Regions from separate parts of the Streptomyces sp. NPDC018045 genome, predicted to be linked through region 2. Evidence: riboswitches for the same ligand, from Rfam matches in the RefSeq annotation. Region 2 holds a riboswitch; each other region holds the start of a gene.

Evidence for each region. A riboswitch is a leader RNA that binds a small molecule or an ion and turns the genes downstream of it on or off. The one in region 2 is predicted to bind cyclic di-AMP.
Region 1: linked by a shared signal. The riboswitch ahead of ACH4EB_RS16215 (transglycosylase family protein) and the one ahead of ACH4EB_RS36280 (C40 family peptidase) in region 2 are both predicted to bind cyclic di-AMP.
Region 3: linked by a shared signal. The riboswitch ahead of ACH4EB_RS26765 (M23 family metallopeptidase) and the one ahead of ACH4EB_RS36280 (C40 family peptidase) in region 2 are both predicted to bind cyclic di-AMP.

The regions. Positions count from the first base shown of each region.
Region 1 covers NZ_JBIRFL010000005.1:567,128-574,842, forward strand. Annotated here, with positions in the region: gene ACH4EB_RS16200 (DUF6479 family protein) at 1-145, shown strand, start outside; gene ACH4EB_RS16205 (cytochrome P450) at 227-1,492, shown strand; gene ACH4EB_RS16210 (transglycosylase family protein) at 1,733-2,719, shown strand; cyclic di-AMP (ydaO/yuaA leader) riboswitch at 2,930-3,142, shown strand; gene ACH4EB_RS16215 (transglycosylase family protein) at 3,144-3,842, shown strand; gene eno (phosphopyruvate hydratase) at 4,328-5,608, shown strand; gene ACH4EB_RS16225 (septum formation initiator family protein) at 5,741-6,190, shown strand; gene ACH4EB_RS16230 (DUF501 domain-containing protein) at 6,294-6,851, shown strand; gene ACH4EB_RS16235 (exopolyphosphatase) at 6,848-7,715, shown strand, end outside.
Region 2 covers NZ_JBIRFL010000038.1:31,016-38,730, forward strand. Annotated here, with positions in the region: gene ACH4EB_RS36265 (hypothetical protein) at 93-395, opposite strand; gene ACH4EB_RS36270 (ATP-dependent Clp protease proteolytic subunit) at 878-1,513, shown strand; gene ACH4EB_RS36275 (hypothetical protein) at 1,521-1,826, shown strand; cyclic di-AMP (ydaO/yuaA leader) riboswitch at 2,373-2,538, shown strand; gene ACH4EB_RS36280 (C40 family peptidase) at 2,542-3,012, shown strand; gene ACH4EB_RS36285 (DUF6328 family protein) at 3,251-3,859, shown strand; gene ACH4EB_RS36290 (hypothetical protein) at 4,386-4,610, shown strand; gene ACH4EB_RS36295 (ATP-binding protein) at 4,662-5,084, opposite strand; gene ACH4EB_RS36300 (helix-turn-helix domain-containing protein) at 5,396-6,283, shown strand; gene ACH4EB_RS36305 (DUF397 domain-containing protein) at 6,294-6,530, shown strand; gene ACH4EB_RS36310 (8-amino-7-oxononanoate synthase) at 6,578-7,715, opposite strand, start outside.
Region 3 covers NZ_JBIRFL010000015.1:18,535-26,249, forward strand. Annotated here, with positions in the region: gene ACH4EB_RS26760 (GntR family transcriptional regulator) at 1-402, opposite strand, end outside; gene ACH4EB_RS26765 (M23 family metallopeptidase) at 668-1,465, opposite strand; cyclic di-AMP (ydaO/yuaA leader) riboswitch at 1,479-1,633, opposite strand; gene ACH4EB_RS26770 (M16 family metallopeptidase) at 1,886-3,253, opposite strand; gene ACH4EB_RS26775 (M16 family metallopeptidase) at 3,274-4,611, opposite strand; gene ACH4EB_RS26780 (DNA topoisomerase (ATP-hydrolyzing) subunit A) at 4,860-7,307, shown strand; gene ACH4EB_RS26785 (CobW family GTP-binding protein) at 7,489-7,715, opposite strand, start outside.

The DNA of each region.
Region 1 (7,715 bases), on a different contig from region 2:
CGAGGTGCCGCGCGACGGCGACCACCGGCTGACGCCGCACGAACTGCCCGACTACGGCAACGCCCCCACCCGGCACGGCGACGACCAGGACCGGGAGCGCAAGCGCTGGCAGGACGGGCACAGCGGGTCCTTCGGCGGGGGTTAACGTCGAGGGGTGCGACCGCAGACCCCTTCCCCCTCCGACGAGCGGCCCGTGGACCCTTCCGGGGCCGGGCCCGCCTGCCCCGTGTCCGGCCCGGCGGCCGCCCCCGCCTGCCCGGAGCTGTTCACGTGGGAGTTCGCCTCCGACCCGTACCCGGCGTACGCCTGGCTGCGCGAGCACGCGCCCGTGCACCGTACGCGGCTGCCCAGCGGTGTCGAGGCGTGGCTGGTGACGCGCTACGCGGACGCGCGGCAGGCGCTCGCCGACGCCCGGCTGTCGAAGAACCCGGTGCACCACAGCGAGGCCGCGCACGGCAAGGGCAAGGTCGGCATCCCCGGCGAGCGCGGCGCCAACCTGATGACGCACCTGCTCAACATCGACCCGCCGGACCACACCCGGCTGCGCCGACTGGTCTCCAAGGCGTTCACACCGCGCCGCATCGCGCGGTTCGCGCCGCGCGTACAGGAACTGACGGACGCGTTCATCGACTCCTTCGCGGAGCGCGGCGAGGCCGACCTCATCCACGAGTTCGCCTTCCCGCTGCCCATCTACGCCATCTGTGACCTGCTCGGCGTCCCGCGGGAGGACCAGGACGACTTCCGGGACTGGGCCGGGATGATGATCCGGCACGGCGGCGGGCCGCGCGGCGGCGTCGCCCGGTCGGTGAAGAAGATGCGCGGCTACCTCGCCGAACTGATCCACCGCAAGCGCGAGTCCCTCGGCGACGAGGGGGCCGACGACCTGATCTCCGGGCTGATCCGCGCCTCCGACCACGGCGAGCACCTGACCGAGAACGAGGCCGCCGCGATGGCCTTCATTCTCCTGTTCGCCGGCTTCGAGACCACCGTCAACCTCATCGGCAACGGTGTGTACCAACTGCTGCGCCACCCCGCCCAGCGGGAGCTGCTCCAGAAGGCGGCCATCGCGGGGGACACGGACCTGCTCGCCACCGGGGTGGAGGAGCTGCTGCGCTACGACGGCCCCGTCGAGCTGGCCACCTGGCGCTTCGCCACCCGGGACCTCACCGTCGGCGGGCAGCGGATCGCCGAGGGGGACCCGGTGCTGGTCGTGCTGGCCGCCGCCGACCGGGACCCGGAGCGCTTCCCGGGACCCGACGTACTGGACCTGGCCCGGCGCGACAACCAGCACCTCGGATACGGCCACGGCATCCACTACTGCCTGGGCGCGCCGCTGGCCCGCCTCGAAGGGCAGACCGCGCTGGCCACCCTGCTGACCCGCCTGCCGGACCTGCGGCTCGGCGCGGAACCGGACGACCTGCGCTGGCGCGGCGGGCTGATCATGCGCGGGCTGCGGGCCCTGCCGGTGGAGTTCACCCCCGTACCCAGGTGACGCCGCGCCGGTCCGTGACCTGCGCGTGATCTCCGCTACACCGGCTTGTGACGAGCGGGCGGCCCCGCTACGTTCATCCGTCTGAAAGGCCGGGGCGGGCGGCGCGGCCCGGCCTCTCGACGACAACTCAACCGCCGCTCGAAAGGCAACCGCATGCGCTCCGGGAACGGCCGTCACCGACGCCCCCGTCAGGCTCCGGCCATCTTCGTCACGGCGGGAGTCGCCGGAGGCGCCCTCGCCATGCCCCTGCTCGCCGCGAGCGGCGCGCACGCCGCCGACGCCGCCACCTGGGACCGGGTCGCGCAGTGCGAGAGCGGCGGCGTGTGGAGCGCCAACGGCGGCAACGGCTTCTACGGCGGGCTCCAGCTCACCCAGGAGATGTGGGACCGCCACGGCGGCCCGGCGTACGCCTCGCGCCCCGACCTGGCCAGCCGCTCGCAGCAGATAGCCGTCGCCGAGTCGATCCTCGCCGCGCGTGGCCCCGACGCGTGGCCGAGCTGCGCGGTGAACGCCGGGCTCAAGCAGGGCGGCCGCGGGCCGGACGTCGATCCGGGCAGCACGGCGACGCCGACCCCGCAGCCGGAGCCCTCGACACCGGCCCCGGCCCCGTCCTCCCCTTCCGCCCCGCCGTCCTCCTCCGGGCCGTCCGGGACGCCGGAGCCCGGCCGTACGGACGCTCCGAAGCCCGCACCGTCGCCCACCGGCCCGGCCGGGAAGCCGGACCCGTCCCGTACGCCGGATCCGTCCGGTACGCCGGACCCGTCCGGTACGCCGGACCCGTCCGGTACGCCGGACCCGTCCCGTACGGGCCGTACGGAGGACCCGTCGCGGCCCGCGGGCCCGGGCATCCCGGGCGACGGCGCCTCCACGGGCCCCACCGCGCCGCCGTCGCCGGGCAAGCACCGCGGTCGGCCCGACGAGCCCGACGAGGGGGCCGGCACGGGCGCGGGCTCCGGCGCGGGCACGGGCGCGGGCTCCGGCGCGGACGGCGCGGAACGGTCCGGCGGGGAGCGCCCCTCGCGGGGCGGCGACGCGCACCGTACGGACCCGGGCGCGCCAGGTGACTACACCGTGCGCCCGGGTGACAACCTGTCAGCGATCGCGGAGGACCGCGGGGTCTCCGGGGGCTGGCCGGCGCTCTACGCGGCCAACAAAAGTGTGATCGGGGGCGATCCGGACCTTATCCACCCTGGTCAGCGGCTCGCACTCGGGCAACAGTCGAGGTAGTTCGTAGGCATTTGCCCGCTTTGGCGAAAGTGAGACATGGATCTCGTTCAGGGGCGCGGTGACCGTCCCGTCCGTTGTTTCCAAACCTGCGGCGACCTGCGGAAATGTGATGATCCTGTGATGTCTGGGGGCCAACTGGCCTCAGATGTAGGGGTTTGAACCGGCGGGCCGTTCCTGTTTACCGTCTTCATCGCTCGCCAAAGCGGGCCCTTCGATCACACGCCGAATCCTGCCGGTGGTCGGAGGTCACTCGACGCGAGAGCGCCGAAGGCAGGAGCGGGGGACCCAAGGTAAGCGCCGGCCCCACCCGCGGAAGCGGGTCCAACCGGCTTGGGGTGAAGCCATGTGTGAAGCACACACGGCCGGGCAACTCACATGGCCCGAACCCGACAGCTCACCTCGCAGGCGTCGGTGAGGAACAACCATGCTGAACTCCAAGGGCAAGCACCGTCGTCCCTCCAAGGCCGTCCGCGTCGCCACGCTGGCGGGCGTCGCCGGTGCCGCGGTGGCCGTCCCGCTGATGGGCGCCACCTCCGCCTCCGCCGCGGGCAACAACTGGGACGCCGTCGCCCAGTGCGAGTCCGGTGGCAACTGGTCGATCAACACGGGTAACGGCTACTACGGTGGCCTGCAGTTCTCGAACTCGAGCTGGGCCGCCGCCGGCGGTACCCAGTACGCCCCGCGCGCCGACCAGGCCAGCAAGAGCCAGCAGATCGCCGCGGCCGAGCGCCTGCTCGCCATCCAGGGCCCGGGCGCCTGGACCTGCGCCGGTGGCCACCTGGGCCAGGGCAACGCGAACGCCAAGGCCGACGGCGGCTCCTCGCAGGGCAGCAGCTCGCACAAGTCCTACAAGTCGCAGCGCTCCTACTCCGCCCCGCAGGAGACCTCGCGGTCCCAGGCCCGCAAGCAGGGCGAGGAGCTGGCCCGCAAGACCCCGGCCCCGGCCCAGAAGTCGACGCCGAAGTCGAACCCCGAGGGCAACTACACCGTCAAGTCCGGTGACACCCTCGCCAAGATCGCCGCTTCCCACGGCAAGAACTGGAAGTCGGTCTACGCGAACAACAAGTCCGTCATCGGCGGCAACCCCAACCTGATCTTCCCGGGCCAGAAGCTGGCCGTCTGAGCCGGCTGACGCCCTGAGGGTCCCCGGGTGACCACGGCGCTCCGTACGTACGGCGGTACGTACGGACCGCCCGGCACCCCCGGGGCCCCTCGACCCGGGAATCCGCTCTTCCCGTGAGACCGCCCCGTCTCGGCGCCTGTCCCCCGCACGCGCCGCGGCGGGGCTTCTCCATTTCCCCCGCAGCCGCCCCGGCCGCCCCGGCCGCCCCGGCCCCCGGAGGCCGCCGTGGCCCCCTCCGCCGGGCCTGCCGCCGGTCCCGCCCCGCCGGTCCCGCCCCGCCGGCCCCGCCCGCCGGGCCCCACCCCGCCCGCCGGGCCCCACCCCGTCCGCCGACTTCCCCCTTCAGCGAACATTGCGGGCATACGTCCCGTGAACAGGGGCTTTGCGGGTGTATTCGGTCCAAGGGCCGGGCTGGCGGCGAGCGGAACCCCCGGAGGCCGTTAGGCTCGTGCTGCAGAACTCCAGTCACCCACGAAGGAGACAACGTGCCGTCCATCGACGTCGTCGTAGCTCGCGAGATTCTCGACTCGCGAGGCAATCCCACGGTCGAGGTCGAGGTCGGCCTCGACGACGGCAGCACCGGCCGTGCCGCCGTCCCGTCCGGCGCCTCGACCGGCGCCTTCGAGGCCATCGAGCTGCGCGACGGTGACCCGGCCCGCTACCTGGGCAAGGGCGTGGAGAAGGCCGTCCTCGCGGTCATCGAGCAGATCGGCCCGGAGCTGGTCGGCTACGACGCCACCGAGCAGCGCCTGATCGACCAGGCGATGTTCGACCTGGACGCCACGGACAACAAGGGCTCGCTCGGCGCCAACGCCATCCTCGGCGTCTCCCTGGCCGTCGCGCACGCCGCCTCCGAGGCCAGCGACCTGCCGCTGTTCCGCTACCTGGGCGGCCCGAACGCCCACGTGCTGCCGGTCCCGATGATGAACATCCTGAACGGCGGCTCGCACGCCGACTCCAACGTGGACATCCAGGAGTTCATGATCGCCCCGATCGGCGCGGAGTCCTTCTCCGAGGCCCTGCGCTGGGGCGCCGAGGTCTACCACACCCTCAAGAAGGTCCTGAAGAACAAGGGCCTGGCCACCGGCCTGGGCGACGAGGGCGGCTTCGCCCCGAACCTCGGCTCCAACCGCGAGGCCCTGGACCTGATCCTCGAAGCGATCAAGGAGGCCGGCTACACCCCCGGCCAGGACATCGCGCTCGCGCTGGACGTCGCCGCCTCCGAGTTCTACAAGGACGGCGTCTACGAGTTCGAGGGCCAGCAGCGCACCGCCGAGCAGATGACCTCGTACTACGAGGAGCTGGTCGCCGCCTACCCGCTGGTCTCCATCGAGGACCCGCTGTTCGAGGACGACTGGGCCGGCTGGAACGGCATCACCGAGCGCCTGGGCGCCAAGGTGCAGCTCGTCGGCGACGACCTGTTCGTCACCAACCCGGAGCGCCTGGCCCGCGGCATCGAGGAGAACTCGGCCAACGCCCTGCTGGTCAAGGTCAACCAGATCGGTTCGCTGACCGAGACCCTGGACGCCGTCGAGCTGGCCCAGCGCAACGGCTTCAAGTGCATGATGTCGCACCGCTCCGGCGAGACCGAGGACGTCACCATCGCCGACCTGGCCGTCGCCACCAACTGCGGTCAGATCAAGACCGGCGCCCCGGCCCGCTCCGAGCGCGTCGCCAAGTACAACCAGCTCCTGCGCATCGAGGAGATCCTCGACGACGCGGCGGTCTACGCGGGCCGCTCCGCCTTCCCGCGCTTCAAGGGCTGATCCCCCCGGGGCCGCGAACGGCCCCGGAAGCCGTGAATACGTACGTCCCCGGCGGCGGTCCCGTACCGTTGCCGGGGACGTACGTGCTGCGGCCCGGCCCGCCCCGGGCCCGGTGACGGAAGGGGAGACGACGTGTCCGCGGAACGGTTCTCCACCGCGACCCGGCTCAAGGCGCTCGGCGAACAGGCCGCCGCCCGCGTCCAGGGCGCCCGCCGGCCCCGGCGGGGCCGGCTGACCGGCCGCGCGGCGCTGCTCGCGCTGGTGATGTGCTCCCTGGTCGTCGCCCTCGCGTACCCCACCCGGCAGTACATCTCGCAGCGCGCCGAGATCGCCGACCAGCGCCGCCAGGCCGAGCGGGCCGGGCTGCGGACCGAGGAGCTGCGCGACGAGAAGGCCCGCTGGCAGGACCCCGAGTACGTACGGCAGCAGGCCCGGCTGCACCTGCACTACGTCATGCCGGGGGAGACCGGCTACATCGTCCGGGACGGCTCCGGCGACGGGAAGCGGCGCACGGGCCAGGGCACCGCGGAGCGCCCTTGGTACGACAACCTCTGGGACGGCCTGGACGCCGCCGACAAGTAGCCTGTCCGGGGCGCGCGCCCGGCCCCGCCCGCCGTACGGCCGGCTCCGTCACCTTCACCACCGCCACGACCCGAAAGCACCCACGTCCGTGTCTGAACACCTCATGCCCCCGCCGCAGACCGAGCGCACCGAGCCCACCGATGCGGACATCGCGGCCTTCAAGGAACAGCTCGGCCGCCCGCCGCGCGGCCTGCGCGCCATCGCGCACCGCTGCCCCTGCGGCCAGCCGGACGTCGTCGAGACGGCCCCGCGCCTGGAGGACGGCACCCCCTTCCCCACGCTGTACTACCTCACCTGCCCGCGCGCGGCCTCCGCGATCGGCACGCTGGAGGCCAACGGCGTGATGAAGGAGATGACCGAGCGGCTGGCCGGCGACCCGGAACTGGCCGCGCAGTACCGGGCCGCCCACGAGGACTACATCCGGCGGCGGGACGCCATCGAGGTGCTCCAGGGCTTCCCGAGCGCGGGCGGCATGCCGGACCGCGTCAAGTGCCTGCACGTCCTGGTCGGCCACTCGCTCGCGGCCGGCCCCGGGGTGAACCCGCTGGGTGACGAGGCGCTCGCGATGCTGCCGGCGTGGTGGCGCAAGGGCCCCTGCGTGAATCCCTGCACCGACACCGACACCGACACCGCCGAGGACGAGGGAGAACGGACCGAATGAAGCGCGTAGCGGCGATCGACTGCGGCACGAACTCCATCCGCCTGCTCGTCGCCGGCCTCGACCCGGCGACCGGCGAGCTGAAGGACCTGGACCGCCGGATGACGATCGTGCGCCTGGGCCAGGGTGTGGACCGTACCGGCCGGCTGGCCCCCGAGGCCCTGGAACGCACCTTCGCGGCCTGCCGCGAGTACGCCGCGATCATCGAGGAGCTGGGCGCGGAGACCGTTCGCTTCGTCGCCACCTCCGCCTCCCGCGACGCCGAGAACCGCGACGACTTCGTACGCGGCGTGGTGGACATCCTGGGTGTCGAGCCCGAGGTGATCACCGGCGACCAGGAGGCGGAGTTCTCCTTCACCGGCGCCACCAGGGAACTCACGGGGCGCTCCGGTCATGCGAAGCCCTATCTGGTCGTCGACATCGGCGGCGGCTCCACCGAGTTCGTCCTCGGTGAGGGCGGCGTGCGCGCCGCCCGCTCCGTGGACATCGGCTGCGTACGGATGACGGAGCGGCACCTCGTACGGGACGGCGAGATCATCGACCCGCCCGGCGCCGAGCAGATCCGCGCCATCGAGGCGGACATCGACCGGGCCCTGGACGAGGCGGCCGCGACCGTGCCCCTCGACGAGACCGCCACTCTCGTCGGCCTGGCCGGCTCGGTGACCACGGTCGCCGCCATCGCCCTGGAGCTGCGCGAGTACGACTCGGCGGCCATCCACCACTCGCGCATCCCGCTGGCGAAGGTCCGCGAGATCACCGAGCGCCTGCTGACCGCCACCCACGAGCAGCGCGCCACGATTCCGGCCATGCACCCGGGCCGGGTGGACGTCATCGGCGCGGGCGCCCTCGTCCTCCGGTCGGTCATGG
Region 2 (7,715 bases):
CTTAGGCCGCGGCACCGGCATCCCGGCAGGGTGGCGGCGCCGGGCGCACACCGGCGGCCCGGCAGTGCTGCCGGGCCGCCGGCGCGAGGCGCTCAGGTGGTGGTGCGGTCGGTGGGTTCGCGGCTGCCGCACTTGGCCAGACCGCGACTGATCATGTATCCGACGGTCAGCAGCGTGACATAGAGCCACGCCTGGTCGGCGGGGAAGACGTCCACATCGGTGGCGCCGCCACCGACGACGGCGGAGGCGACCAGCACCGCCGCGACGGCGGCGAGGTAGACGAAGAACTCGGTGCTCTTGAACGCGGGCTTGGTCTCCGCGCTCGCGAGCCGCTCGGTACGGGTGGCCCGGGAGCGGCCGGATTCCGGATAGCCGGCGGATGAAGCGGTAGCCATCGCGTCCTCCTGGACTCGTCTCGGCCCGAGGAACTCGGGTCCGACCGGCGGGTACCCGGGCGGTCCGGGCCGGAACGGCACTCTCCGTACGGGCGGATTCCGCAAGGGCCCCTTTGGCCAGGGGTTCGCGCGTCAGGTGTCGCCTCGCGCTGCCCCGGGGACTGCCGGCGCTGACGCGTGGGGCGGCGGAGAAGGTCCGGCACACCGCGCGCCGGGCCTGCGCCGGATCGCGCGGGGCACTTCGGCCGGAACGTTGCACCGGCGGCGCGCGGGATCACGCGCCCCTCTGAAGACACAAAGCTCACGTCCGATCAGCCTGGCGCGCTCGCAACACCCCTGACGGCCCATGGGCTTTCGCTCTCAGCGAGCGCCCGCACTTCACCCACCGAAGGCATTGCTTTGGGCCAGTGCGCCGTGCTCCCATCTAGCCATACGTACGTCCTGTACATTTTTTACAGGCGCCCAGGGAAGAGGAGCTCCCCATGAACGGCCCCCAGGCCCGTCACGTCCTTCCGGAGTTCACCGAACACACCTCCTACGGGGCCCGCACCATGGACCCGTACTCCAAGCTGCTCAGCGAGCGGATCGTCTTCCTCGGCACCCCGGTCGACGACGCCAGCGCCAACGACGTGATCGCCCAGCTCATGCACCTGGATTACGACGCGCCCGACCGGGACATCTCGCTCTACATCAACTCCCCCGGCGGCTCGTTCACCGCGATGTCCGCGATCTACGACACGATGCAGTTCGTGGGGTGCGACATCGAGACGGTCTGCCTGGGCCAGGCCGCCTCCGCGGCCGCGGTGCTGCTGGCGGCCGGCACGCCCGGCAAGCGCCTCGCCCTGCCGGGCGCCCGCATCCTCATCCACCAGCCCTCGTTCGGCGAACCGGTGCGGGGGCAGGCCGACGACCTCCGGATCCAGGCGGACGAACTGCTGCGCACCCGCGCGCTTCTGGAGGAACTGCTCGTACGGCACACCGGCCGCCCCGCCGAACAGATCACCCAAGACCTCGAACGCGACAAGGTCTTCGACGCCGCGGCCGCCGTGGAGTACGGCCTCGTCGACGCCCTCACCCGCAGCCGCAAGCAGCACCCCACACCGACCGGCGCCAGGTGAGCCCGGGATGCTGCCACCCGAACTGCCGCCGCTGCCCGCGCTGACGCGCGCCGAGGGCGAGGTCATCGACAGTTACCTGGCGGTCGTGGACCTGCTGGGCCGCATCAACCCTGGTCGCGGTACGGACACGTACGGCGGACTGCGCGCCGCCCAGGCCCTGGTCGGCAAGTCCACCGCGCTGCGGGACGCGTTGGCGCTGATGCACGACCGGGGCGAGCGCGAGCTGCACGCGGGGACGCTGGCGCGGGCCTTGCGCGTACTGGACGGCGAGCGCCGGGCGCGGCTGGTCTGCGTACCACCGCCGCGCGGTTGACGCGACGGGGCGACGCCGCGGCCCTCACCGGCGGGATGAGGCCGTGTCACGAGCGCGCGGCCGTACCGGCGCCGCCGCACAGACCGGGAGGGTGTCCGGACGGGGGTCGGACGCCCTCCCTCCCCCTCCGGCACACGAGAACCCCGTCCCCCCGCGCGACACACGCCAGGCAGGGCGGACAACGGCGGCCATGAGGTGCCACCGCGGCGCGGGGACCCACCCGAATGCCGACACGAAGCCCGATCGGGCTCGCCCGAACGGCGTATCCGCGAGGCCCCGCGCTGCGCCACACGGCTTGCGCGGCATGCGTACGTGTCGCCCGGAATGCCTCGTTCCGGGGCTGGTACGCGGGTCCTCACCCGGCACGGATTTCCCTCACATGGCCTCCCGTCCACCCGAACGGCGCAGACGTGACCAAGCTCACATCCATCCGTTTCTGCTCGGAATCCGGCCGCGAGGTGCGCAACGATCGCTTCGACGACAAGCCCCCGCCACAGCGGTGGGGCGGTCCGGACGGACGCCCAATCCTGCCGCCGTACCGGATGCCTGGTCGATGTGCCTGGACCGGCAGGAGCGGAGGACCCGAGCACGACGGGACCGCCGGCCGACACGCGCCGGACGGCCCCTTGGGGTGAAGTCACAACCACGACCGGGCATCTTCGCCTGCCCGAACCCGACAGGTACTCCTTCGCAGGCGGCTGACGAAGGGTTGCGCATGACTGCGCGTACCACCACTTCCCCCCTGCCGGCGCGGGTCCGAGTGATCTCCTTCATCGCCCTCGCCACGCTCGGCGGAACACTGGTCGTACCAGGGGCCACCGAGGACGCGGAAGCCGCGCCCTCGGCTTCCGCGCTGCGGGTCGCCGCCTCGAAGAAGGGGGCGCCTTACAAGTACGGAGCCAGCGGACCCCACCGTTTCGACTGCTCGGGACTGACGCTGTACTCGTTCAAGCGGGCCGGCAAGCGGCTGCCGCGCACCGCGGCGGCCCAGTACAACCGCACCCGGCACCTGTCCGCGTCCGCGCGCCGCCTCGGTGACCTGGTCTTCTTCCACTCCCGCCGCGGCATCTACCACGTGGGCATCTATGCGGGGAACGGCAAGATCTGGCACGCGCCCAAGCCCGGCACCGTGGTGCGGCTGGAGCGGATCTGGTCACGCAGCGTTTCGTACGGGCGGGTGCGCTGAGGCGCGGGCCGTCGGGGGCGCGGGCCGCTGATGCGTTGATCCGCTGAACCTCGGTTGCGGAGTCCCGGGTCCCGGTTCCGGGTCCCGGGTTCCGTGAGGGCGTACGCGCGGGGCCCGTGTGGCCGCGGAGGTCCTTGCCACCCGTGCGCGACACCTCCCGTGCGTACGCGGGTGCGAACTCCCGTACGCGCGTGTGCCTTCGAGGAGTGATCAACGCGTCGGCGGATACCCGCACGCAATGGCCCCCCTCACCGACGACGACCGGCACGATCTGTCCGAACCCACCGCACCGCCGGGGACATCCGGACCGCCCGAGCCGCACCGGCCGCCGGACTCCGCCCGGTACACCGCGTGCGCGGACCGCAACGAGACGCCCTTGGAGCGCTACGACCGCAACTTCGGCGAACTGCTCCAGGAGCTGCGCGTCCTGCAGACCGGTGTGCAGATCCTGTTCGCCTTCCTGCTGACACTGGCGTTCACCCCGCGTTTCGTGTCCCTGGACCCCACGCAACGCGCGTTCTACGTGGGTACGTTGTTGCTGGCCGTCCTGGCGACACTGCTGCTCACCGCGCCTGCCGCGGTGCACCGGGTACTGTTCCGGCGGCGTGCGAAGGGGCTGATCGTGGAGGTCTCCGCACGGCTGACGGCGGCCGGTATGGCGGTGCTCGCGCTGGCCCTGGCCGGTGCCGTCCTGCTGGTCGTCGATGTCGTACTGGGGCGCGGGGCGGGCGTACTGGCGGGTTCGGTGACGCTGGTGACGTGCGGCGGCCTGTGGGCGCTGCTGCCCCACGTGGTGGGCCGGCTGAACGGGCACATCAAGCCGCCGGCCCGCGACTCGTCCTCCTGAGCGCCCGGCGCCCCTCCGGAGGCCGCGGGGCGAGGGCGCCGCGCCGCCGAGATCTTTTGTGACCTGGTCGTCCTTGCTTTGGCGACGGCGAACCGATGAAGTCTCCTTAGCACGTGAGGAGACCCATGCACCGGCACCCGCCCCAGCGCTCGCACCCCAGGACCGACTCGTGAACCTGCGCGGACTTCTGCGCCGCCACTCCCCCGCCACCCCCTGCCCGGCCTGCGGCAGCACGGACGTGCTGTGGGAGGACGAGGGTGTCTACGGCGCCGGCGAACTGCTGTGGTGGTGCGCCTCCTGCCTGCACCAGTGGCACCCGGGCGACCTCGGCACCGGCCCGGCCGTGGGTCCCGCGACTCCCGTGGGCTCCATGGGTTCCGCGTCCCCCGAAACTCCCGTAGACCCCGCACCATTCACACCTCCCACACCACCCGGGCCCCTCCCACCTGCCGCACATTCAGGGCCCCCCACCCCTCCCGGCCCCCCGACGATCCCGCCGCCCCCGCTCCACCCACCACCGGGCGCGGTGCCGACCACCCCCGGCCCCGCCACCGTCGCCGAACGCGCCATGTACGCCGCCGGACTGACCCCTCTGGTCCCCTGCCCCGGCGCCTACGAGCCGTGGCTGTGCCGCTGTTCGCGCTGCGGCCGCGAGACCAGCCCCACGTACCGGCAGGTACGGGACGACGGTGTGGGCTGCGCGTGCGGTACGGGCCGTCGCCGGCGGCCGCGCTTCCGCACCAAGCCCTGAGGCAGCCGTACGGAGCACGTGGGGGTGACCCGAAACCGGCGAAACGTGCCGCTACGGCAGCTTCCACGGCAGGGTGATCCAGACGGTCTTGCCGCCGGATGCGGTGGGCTCGACCGTCACCTGCCCGCGGAACTCCGCGGTGAGGAAGCGGACGATCGCCATGCCCCGTCCGCTGTCCTGCTGCACGGCGGCCGGCAGCCGTTTCGGCCAGCGCGGATGGTCGTCGGTGACACCGATCCGCAGCCGTTCGTCGCGGTCCAGCCGGACGTCGACGGTGAACGCCGGCGACCGGCCGAACGTGTGCTGCACGGCATTGGTGGCCAGTTCGGAGACGATCAGACGCAGGGTGTCGGCCGTCTCCGTCCCGTCCGGCAGGCCCCATTCGGCCAGCACGCCGGTGACGTACCTGCGGGCCGCCGCGACCGATTCCGGTGCGCTGGGCAGAGTGAGTGAGGATTCCTGGTGGTCTGCCATCGCGACGCCGTCCCTTTCCCACCGAGGCTCGACTCCGGCCCGCCGCCGAAGGGAGCCGTCATCGCAACCGGCCCCCGGGCCCTTTCCGGTCCCTTCGGCTCCGGCCTCGGACTGCTGCTGTGCGCCAGCCTGCCACTCCCGCCGCGACGGTGCCGCGTCATCCACCAAGAAGTGCATATATCTGTCGCCCGAAGCGGTGAACTCTGCTACGCGAGACCGGATTTGCGCGGCACACTGTCGGATCGAAACCAGCCACCCGGGGCCGGGCGCACCCATGGCGCTCCCCCGTGGACCAGTAAGGAGGCCGCGGTATGCGGTACGGACCGGCGGTGCGCCGCCGCAAGCTGGGGGCGGAGTTACGGCGTCAGCGGACGCTGGCCGGGTTCACCAGCGGCGAGGCGGCCCGTCTCGTCGGGTGGCACCAGTCCAAGGTCAGCCGCATCGAGACCGGGCGCAGCGGTGTCCGGAAGGCCGACGTCGAACTGCTGCTGGACGCGTACGGCGTGCGTGACGCGGAGTTGCGCGCGCTGCTGGCGGCGCTGTGCGGGGGCGGGGCGCGGAACGGCGGCAGCGGGCGGCAGGGCTGGTGGCACACGTACCGCGACCTGTTGCCGCCGGAGTACCGGGACTTCATCAGCCTGGAGTACGGGGCGTCCCGGGCGCGCACGCTGGAGACGACGGTGGTGCCGGGGCTCTTGCAGACGCCGGACTACGCGCGGGCGGTGACCCGCGCCACGCTGTCGGACCTGCCGGCGGACCAGGTCGAGGAGCTGGTGGAGGTGCGCATCGCCCGCCAGGAGGTGCTGCGCGGCGAGCGGCCGCTGGAACTGTGCGCGGTGCTGGACGAGGCGGTGCTGCGCCGGGAGGTCGGTTCGCCCGGGGTGATGGCCGCGCAATTGCGGCACATTCTGGACGTGGGGCAATTGCCGCATGTGCGACTACAGGTGCTGCCCTTCACGTCCGGTGTACACATCGGCATCACCGGCCCTTTCGTTATCTTCTCTTTTCCGCTCACTTCTGACTTGGATGTGGTTGTTCTCGACCATTTGACGAGTAGCCTCTATTTGGAGCAGCAAGCAGACCTCAGGGCGTACAGCGATGCGTTCGACACGCTGCGGGGGCGCGCCCTCTCATGCGAGAAGTCAGCGCAATTCATCGCCAGGACCGCCGAGACCTCTTGGGCCGGCGCCGGCGTCTGAGGAGGCAGCCATGTCACTTCCGCCAGGGCAGGGTCCCGTCCGCGCCGCGCTGCACGGCGCGCGGTGGCGGCGCAGCAGCCGCAGCACCGGGATGAACAACTGCGTCGAGACGGCGCGGATCGGCCCCGGACTGCTCGCGGTACGCGACTCGAAGAACACCGCCGGTCCGGCGCTGCTGTTCACCACGACGGCCTGGACGGCCTTCGTCGACGGGCTGGGCGACCGCCGCTTCGCGAAGGTCGGCTGAGCCGGCCCGCCGGCCGGCGGGCGGCCGGGACCGGCGGATGACCGGCCCTAACCCGTGACCGGCGCGGTCCGTACGACGGTCCGGACCGCTTCCCTCGCCTGCCGGGGCGTCAGGTCGGCGCGGGCGGTGAGGCGCAGCCGCGAGATGCCGTCGGGTACGGACGGCGGCCGGAAGCAGCCCACCACGAGGCCCGCGTCCCGGCAGTCCGCGGCCCACCGGACCGCCTGTTCCGGCGAGGGCGCCCGCACCGAGACCACCGCGGCGTCCGGGCGCACGACCGTCAGCCCGGCGGCGCCGAGCCGCTGGTGCAGCTCCGCCGCCACCGCCCGGACCCGGCCGACGCGTTCCGGCTCGCGGCGCAGCAGGCGCAGTGCCGTACGGGCGCCGCCGACCGCCGCGGGGGCCAGGCCGGTGTCGAAGATGAAGGTCCGCGCGGTGTTGACCAGGTGCTCGATCACCCGGGCCGGGCCGAGGACCGCGCCGCCCTGACTGCCGAGCGACTTCGACAGGGTGGCGGTGGCGACCACGTCCGGGGCACCGGCCAGCCCGGCCGCGTGCACCGCGCCGCGTCCTCCGTCCCCGAGGACGCCCAGGCCGTGCGCGTCGTCGATGAGCAGGGCCGCGCCGTGCGCCCGGCAGGCGTCGGCGAGGGACTTCAGGGGCGCGGCGTCGCCGTCCACGGAGAAGACGGCGTCGGTGACGGCGAGCGCCGGACCGCCGTGGCCGTCCAGGGACTTGCGTACCGCGTCCGGGTCGGCGTGCGGGACCACGACGGTTCTGGCCCTGGCCAGCCGGCAGCCGTCGATGAGGGAGGCGTGGTTCCCCGCGTCCGAGACGATCAGGCCGCCGGGGCCGCCGAGCGCGGTGACGGCGGCGAGGTTGGCCGCGTAACCGGAGGACAGTACGAGGGCGGCCTCGAAGCCGCAGAACTCGGCGAGTTCGGCCTCCAGGCGGGCGTGCAGTTCGGTGCTGCCGGAGACCAGCCGGGACCCGGTGGCACCGGCGCCCCAGCGGTGCGCGGCCTGCGCGGCGCCGCGGGTGACCTCGGGGTGCCGGGCCAGGCCGAGGTAGTCGTTGCTCGCCAGGTCCAGCAGCGGGGACTCGACCGGCCGCGGCCGCAGCGTACGGACGAGGCCGGCCCGGCGGCGCTGTTCGCGGGCCGCGTCGATCCAGCCGAAGGCGGCG
Region 3 (7,715 bases), on a different contig from region 2:
GGCGCTGCCGGACGCCTGGGCGAGCGTCTCGTGAAACCAGCCGTCGAGTTGGCGCAGCTCGGCCCGGTGGCCGTGCCGGGCGCGCTCCCGGCCCAACCGTACGACGCCGCGCAGGACCTTGAGGTGCGCGGCGGTGCGGCGGGCGGCGGCGCGCGCAGCGCCGAGCGGCTCCAGCAGCGCCCGGATGTCCAGGACGTCGGCCGCTTCGCGCTCGGTCGGCTCGGCCACGCAGGCGCCCGCGTGGTGCCGGATCGCGACGAAGCCCTCGGACTGCAACGTCCGCAGCGCCTCGCGCACGGGAACACGGGAGACCCCGTAACGGCCGGCCAGCAACTCCTCGATCAGCCGGCTGCCCGGCGGAAGAACGCCGGATACGATGTCGTCGCGGATCGCCGTGCACACCACATGCGCGGAAAGAGGGCCTCGCACCACCTGTGCCTCCGCCGTAATCCCCTGAGAACACCCGGAAATGACGCCGGGCGGCGACATTCGGTGCGACTCTATTCGACGGGAAGGCATTGGCCGACAGTCGCGGCGAATTCATGGCTATTTTTTGGCCGGGACCGCGTACGACGGCATATGGGCGCGACCGTGTCCGGGGCCGGCCCCGGACACGAAGATGCCCCGGCCACGGAGGCCGGGGCATCGTACGGGGGACGGGTGCGCGTCAGACGTTCACGCCGTGCGAGCGCAGGTAGGCGACCGGGTCGATGTCCGAGCCGTACTCCGCGGAGGTGCGGGCCTCGAAGTGCAGGTGCGGCCCGGTGGTGTTGCCGGTGTCGCCCGACAGGGCGATCTGCTGGCCCGGGGTGACGGTCTGGCCGACCGAGACACTGATGGACGACAGGTGGCCGTACTGCGTGTAGGTGCCGTCGTTCATTTTGATGACGACGTTGTTGCCGTACGCGCCGCCCCAGCCCGTCTCGACGACGGTGCCCGAGCCGACGGCGTGGACGGGGGTCCCGGAGGCGGCGTGGAAGTCGACGCCGGTGTGGCTGCCGGAGGACCACAGGCCGCTGGAGGCCTTGTAGCTGGTGGACACGTAGGAGCCGTCGACGGGGGCGACGTACGTGAGCAGGCGCTTGCGCTCGGCCTCGCGGGCGGCGCGCTCCTTGGCCTCCCGCTCCTTCTTCGCCTCGGCCTCGGCCTGGCGCTTGGCCTCCTCGGCCTGCTTGCGCGCCTCGGCCTCGGCCTTGGCCTGCGCGGCGGCGGCGTCGGCGGCCTCCTGCTGGGCGTCGGCCTGCGCCTCGATCTGCTCGGCGAGCTCGTCGCCGAGGACGACGGCCTGGTGGAAGCCGGTGTCGTGGGTGCTCGCGTCGTCCGGGTTGCCGGCCGCCAGTGCCGGGGAGGCGACGGAGGCGATGACGCCGGACGCGGCGAGCGTGGCTATGCCGGCGAGGTTACGGGTCGTCCGCGCGCTGCGGCTCGGACCACGGTGCTTCCCGGTGGCACGGGTGAACGCCATGGGCTGGCTGTGTCCTTTCCTTCCCTCTCGCCTACCGGGTTAGCTGACGGGTTCGGAGCAGGAAGGTCTCCTACGGGCGCCTCCGGGAAGGCGTCCGATTCACCCCAAGGGACATGGGTCCCCGGCTCCCCTGGCTCGCGCCGTACGGGGACTCGGCGATGACTGTCCGTGCCGCGGTTGCGGCGGTGATCCTGCGGACAGCCGGATCGACGCTAAACGGGGCAACTTTCAATCGGCAAACAGAACACCGAATTTGTGCCGTACGCCACACGGGCACCGTGCAACCACCCCCAACAATTGGGACATAAAGAAGATCCAGTGGCACCTGCGCACCACTGGATCCCTCGGGTGACCGTTCGTCACCCGCCCGGGCACGGGCCGTCGGCGGCCGACGGCCCCGCCCGCGCCGGTGTCGTGCCGTCAGCTTCTGACGACCGTCACCTCGCCGATGCCGAGCGCCTTGACCGGCTCCTCGATCTCGGCGGCGTCGCCCACCAGGACCGTCACCAGCCGGTCGCCCGGGAAGGCGTTGACGACCGCGGCGGTCGCCTCGACGGTGCCGGTCCGCGCCAGCCGCTCGTACAGCCGGGCCTGGAAGTCGTCCGGGAGCTGCTGCTCGACCTGGTCGGCGAGGGTGCCGGCGACCGCCGCCGCGGTCTCGTACTTCAGCGGCGCGACCCCGACGAGGTTCTGCACGGCCACATCGCGCTCGGCGTCCGTCAGGCCCTCCGCCGCGAGGGTGCGCAGCACCTTCCAGAGGTCCTCCAGCGCCGGGCCGGTGGACGCGGTGTCCACCGAACCGCTGATGGCCAGCATCGCGGCGCCGTCGCCGTCGGCCGAGGAGCGCAGCACCTGGCCGAAGGCGCGCACCCCGTAGGTGTAGCCCTTCTCCTCGCGCAGCACCCGGTCCAGACGGGAGGTGAGGGTGCCGCCCAGGCAGTACGTGCCGAGCACCTGGGCGGGCCAGACGCGGTCGTGCCGGTCGGCGCCGATGCGGCCGATCAGCAGTTGGGTCTGCACGGCGCCGGGGCGGTCGACGATCACCACGCGACCGGTGTCGTCGGCGGTGATCGGGCTGGCCTTCACCGGTTCGGCGGGCGAGCCCGTCCAGGCTCCGAGCGTTTCCGCGAGGGCCGCGTCCAGGTCGACGCCGGTGAAGTCACCGACGATGACGGCGGTGGCCGTGGCGGGGCGCACATGGGCCTCGTAGAAGGCACGCACGGCCGCCGCGTCGATACGGGAGACGGTCTCCTCGGTGCCCTGGCGCGGCCGCGACATCCGGGAGTCGGCCGGGAACAGCTCCTTGGACAGGGCCATCGCGGCGCGGCGCGCCGGGTTGGCCAGCTCGTGCGGGATCTCGTCGAGGCGGTTGCGCACCAGGCGCTCGACCTCGCTGTCCGGGAAGGCCGGGGCGCGCAGGGCGTCGGCGAGCAGGCCGAGCGCCTTGTCCAGCCGGGAGGCCGGGACCTCCAGGGAGACCCGGACGCCGGGGTGGTCGGCGTGCGCGTCCAGGGTGGCGCCGCAGCGCTCCAGCTCGGCGGCGAACTGCTCGGCGTCGTGCTTGTCGGTGCCCTCGGACAGGGCGCGCGCCATGATCGTGGCGACGCCGTCCAGGCCCGCGGGCTCGGCCTCCAGGGGCGCGACGATGTCGATCTCGACGGCGACGACCTGCTGACCGGGGCGGTGGCTGCGCAGCACCGTGAGGCCGTTGGGGAGCTGCCCGCGCCCGGGGGCCGGGAAGGCCCACGGCTTGGGGTCGCCGCCGGCCGGCTGCGGATGGAAGGTCATCGTGCTGCTGACGGCGTCGCTCACTGGGCCGCCTCCTCGTCGTTGTCCTCGGCGGCGGTCGGCTCGGTCGGCTCGTACACGAGGACCGCGCGGTTGTCGGGGCGCAGCCGGGCCTTGGCGACCTCCTGCACCTCCTGCGGGGTGATCTCCAGGACGCGCTGCACGGCGGTCAGGGCGAGCTGCGGGTCGCCGAACAGGACCGCGAACCGGCACAGTTCGTCGGCGCGGCCGCTCGCCGTCGCGAGCCGGTCCAGCCACTCGCGCTCGAGCTGGGCCTGGGCACGCTCCATCTCCTCGGCGCTGGGCCCCTCGGCGGCGAAGCGGGCCAGCTCCTCGTCCACGGCGCTCTCGATGGCGGGCACCTCGACGCCGCCGGAGGTCTTGACGTCCAGCCAGCCGAGCGAGGGGGCGCCGGCCAGCCGCAGCAGGCCGAAGCCCGCCGCCACGGCCGTGCGGTCGCGGCGCACCAGCCGGTTGTACAGGCGCGAGGACTCGCCACCGCCGAGCACCGTCAGCGCCAGGTCGGCCGCGTCGGCCTCGCGGGTGCCGTCCTGCGGGAGGCGGTAGGCGGCCATCAGGGCGCGGGAGGGGACGTCCTCCTCGACGACCTCACGCAGCTCCTTGCCGATGACGTCCGGGAGGGAGCCGTCGCGCGGCGGCTGCTTGCCCTCGTGGCCGGGGATGGAGCCGAAGTACTTCTCCACCCAGGCGAGGGTCTGCTCGGGGTCGATGTCGCCGACGATCGACAGCACCGCGTTGTTGGGCGCGTAGTACGTGCGGAAGAAGGCCCGCGCGTCCTCCAGGGAGGCGGCATCCAGGTCGGCCATCGAACCGATGGGCGTGTGGTGGTACGGGTGTCCCTCCGGATAGGCCATGGCCGTCAGCTTCTCGAAGGCCGTGCCGTAGGGGACGTTGTCGTAGCGCTGCCGGCGCTCGTTCTTGACGACGTCGCGCTGGTTCTCCAGGGACTCCTCGTCGAGCGCCGTCAGCAGGGAGCCCATGCGGTCGGCCTCCAGCCAGAGCGCCAGCTCCAGCTCGTGGGCGGGCATGGTCTCGAAGTAGTTGGTGCGCTCGAAGCTGGTGGTGCCGTTCAGGGAGCCGCCGGCGCCCTGGACCAGTTCGAAGTGACCGTTGCCCTTGACCTGGGCGGAGCCCTGGAACATGAGGTGCTCGAAAAGGTGGGCCAGGCCCGTACGGCCCTTGACCTCGTGGCGCGAGCCGACGTCGTACCAGAGGCAGACCGCGGCGACCGGGGTCAGGTGGTCTTCGGAGAGCACCACACGCAGGCCGTTGGCCAGCCGGTGCTCGGTTGCTGTCAGGCCGCCGGAGCCGGCTTGTTCTGTGGCCGTGTGACCCATGGGCATGTACGTCCCTTCGATCCGCTTGCGAGGAAGTTCTGTCACTGTATGCAAGCGTGCCGAGCTATGGCGAAGTTCCCGACCCGGCTGCCTCGTACGAGCGGTCTTCGCGACCACCTCGTCCGGGGCCACGGGGAGGGTCGCGGTCGGCGTTGTCAGTGGGGCGGGCCACAATGGTCGACGTAAGACCCGAACGTTGATCCCGCATCGGCAAGCAGCAGGAAGCAAGCGAAGGAGCCGCAGCCGCGATGGCCCGCCGTAGCACGAAGACCCCGCCGCCGGACGACTTCGAGGAGAGGATCCTCGACATCGACGTCGTCGACGAGATGCAGGGCTCCTTCCTTGAGTACGCGTACTCGGTCATCTACTCCCGCGCCCTCCCGGACGCCCGCGACGGCCTCAAGCCCGTACACCGCCGCATCCTCTACCAGATGAACGAGATGGGGCTGCGCCCCGAGCGCAGCTACGTCAAGTGCGCCCGCGTCGTGGGCGAGGTGATGGGTAAGCTCCACCCGCACGGCGACGCCTCCATCTACGACGCCCTGGTGCGGATGGCGCAGTCCTTCTCGATGCGGCTGCCCCTGGTGGACGGCCACGGCAACTTCGGCTCGCTCGGCAACGACGACCCGCCCGCCGCCATGCGGTACACCGAGTGCAAGATGGCCTCGGCCACGTCCTTGATGACGGAGTCCATCGACGAGGACACGGTCGACTTCGCACCGAACTACGACGGCCAGGAGCAGGAGCCGGTCGCCCTGCCGGCCGCCTACCCGAACCTCCTCGTCAACGGCGCGTCCGGCATCGCGGTCGGCATGGCGACGAACATGCCGCCGCACAACCTCGGCGAGGTCATCGCCGCCGCCCGCCACCTGATCAAACATCCGAACGCGGACCTCGACACGCTGATGAAGTACGTGCCGGGCCCCGACCTGCCGACCGGCGGCCGGATCGTGGGCCTGGGCGGCATCCGGGACGCGTACGAGTCCGGCCGCGGCACGTTCAAGATCCGCGCCACGGTCTCGGTCGAGAACGTGACCGCCCGCCGCAAGGGGCTGATCGTCACCGAACTCCCGTTCGCCGTCGGCCCCGAGAAGGTCATTTCCAAGATCAAGGACCTGGTGGGCGCGAAGAAGCTCCAGGGCATCGCGGACGTCAAGGACCTCACCGACCGCGAGCACGGCCTGCGCCTGGTCATCGAGATCAAGAACGGCTTCAACCCGGAAGCAGTCCTGGAGCAGCTCTACAAGCTCACGGCCATGGAGGAGTCCTTCGGCATCAACAACGTCGCGCTGGTGGACGGCCAGCCGCTGACGCTGGGGCTGAAGGAGCTGCTGGAGGTCTATGTCGACCACCGCTTCGACGTGGTGCGCCGGCGCAGCGAGTTCCGGCGCACCAAGAAGCGCGACCGCCTCCACCTGGTCGAGGGCCTGCTGACGGCCCTCATCGACATCGACGAGGTCATCCGCCTCATCCGCTCCAGCGACAACAGCGCACAGGCCAAGGAGCGGCTGATGGACCGCTTCGCGCTGAGCGACATCCAGACGCAGTACATCCTCGACACCCCGCTGCGCCGTCTGACCAAGTTCGACCGCATCGAGCTGGAGTCGGAGCGCGACAAGCTCAAGGCGGAGATCGAGGAGCTGACCAAGATCCTCGAATCGGACGCCGAGCTGCGCAAGCTGGTCTCCGGCGAGCTGGCCGCGGTGGCCAAGAAGTACGGCACGGACCGGCGCACGGTCCTGCTGGAGTCGGCGGGCGCCCCGGTGGCCGCGGTGCCGCTGGAGGTCGCCGACGACCCGTGCCGGGTGCTGCTGTCCTCCACGGGCCTGCTGGCCCGTACGGCCAACGGCGAGGTGAACTTCGACACGGAGGCCAAGCGCGTCAAGCACGACGTGATCGTCTCGGCGGTGCCGGCCACCACGCGCGGCGAGGTGGGCGCGGTGACGTCCGCCGGCCGGCTGCTGCGGCTCCAGGTGGTCGACCTGCCGCAGCTCCCGGACACCATCGCCGCGCCGACCCTGTCCGGTGGCGCGCCGGTCTCCGAGTTCCTCAGCCTCCAGGACGGCGAGTCGCTGATCTGCCTGATGACGCTCGACGAGTCCTCGCCCGGCCTGGCGCTGGGCACACAGCAGGGCATCGTCAAGCGCGTGGTGCCGGACTACCCGTCGCACAAGGAGGAGTTGGAGGTCATCACCCTCAAGGAGGGCGACCGCGTCGTGGGCGCCGTCGAGCTGCGTACGGGCGAGGAGGACCTGGTCTTCATCACCGACGAGGCACAGCTACTGCGCTATCCGGCCGGCCAGGTACGGCCGCAGGGCCGGCCCGCGGGCGGCATGACGGGCATCAAGCTGGGACCGGACGCGAAGGTCATCTTCTTCTCGGCCGTCGATCCGGGTGCCGACGCCATGGTCTTCACGGTCTCCGGCTCGCACGGCACGCTCGACGACTCGGTGTCCACGGCCAAGCTCACGCCCTTCGACCAGTATCCGCGCAAGGGCCGGGCGACCGGCGGCGTGCGCTGCCAGCGGTTCCTGAAGGGCGAGGACTGCCTCTCCCTGGCCTGGGCCGGCGCCGCGCCGGTGCGGGCGGCGAACGCCAAGGGCGCGCCGGTCGACCTCCCGGAGCCGGACCCGCGCCGGGACGGCTCGGGCGTACCACTGACGAAGCCGGTCGCCGCGCTGGCCGGGCCGGTGTAGCGGGCGCAGTACCGCGCTGACGACGCCCCCGGGGCGGCTGCGGCCGGGCCGGGGGCGTGCTCGTGCCGGGGGCCGGGCACGGGGGGCAGCCGGGCCCGGAGCGTTGTCGTGCTGTTCTCGGGGATCTCTCGGTGGGGGCCTGGTGGGGCCTCGTCGGAGGGCTCGGTGCGGGAGGGGCGGCTTACTGGTCGTCGGGCTCTTCCGGCCCCTCCGGCTCTCCCGGCTCCCCCGACTCTTCCGAAGCAGCGAAGGCAGCGGGCTCACCGGGCTCACCGGGCTCACCGGGCTCACCGGGCTCACCGGGCTCACCGGGCTCACCGGGCTCACCGAGGGACGGTACGTACCGCAGTACGCCCCACATGCTGTTGACGTCGGCGCGCTCCGGGCCCGTTTCCCGGCAGTCCGCCA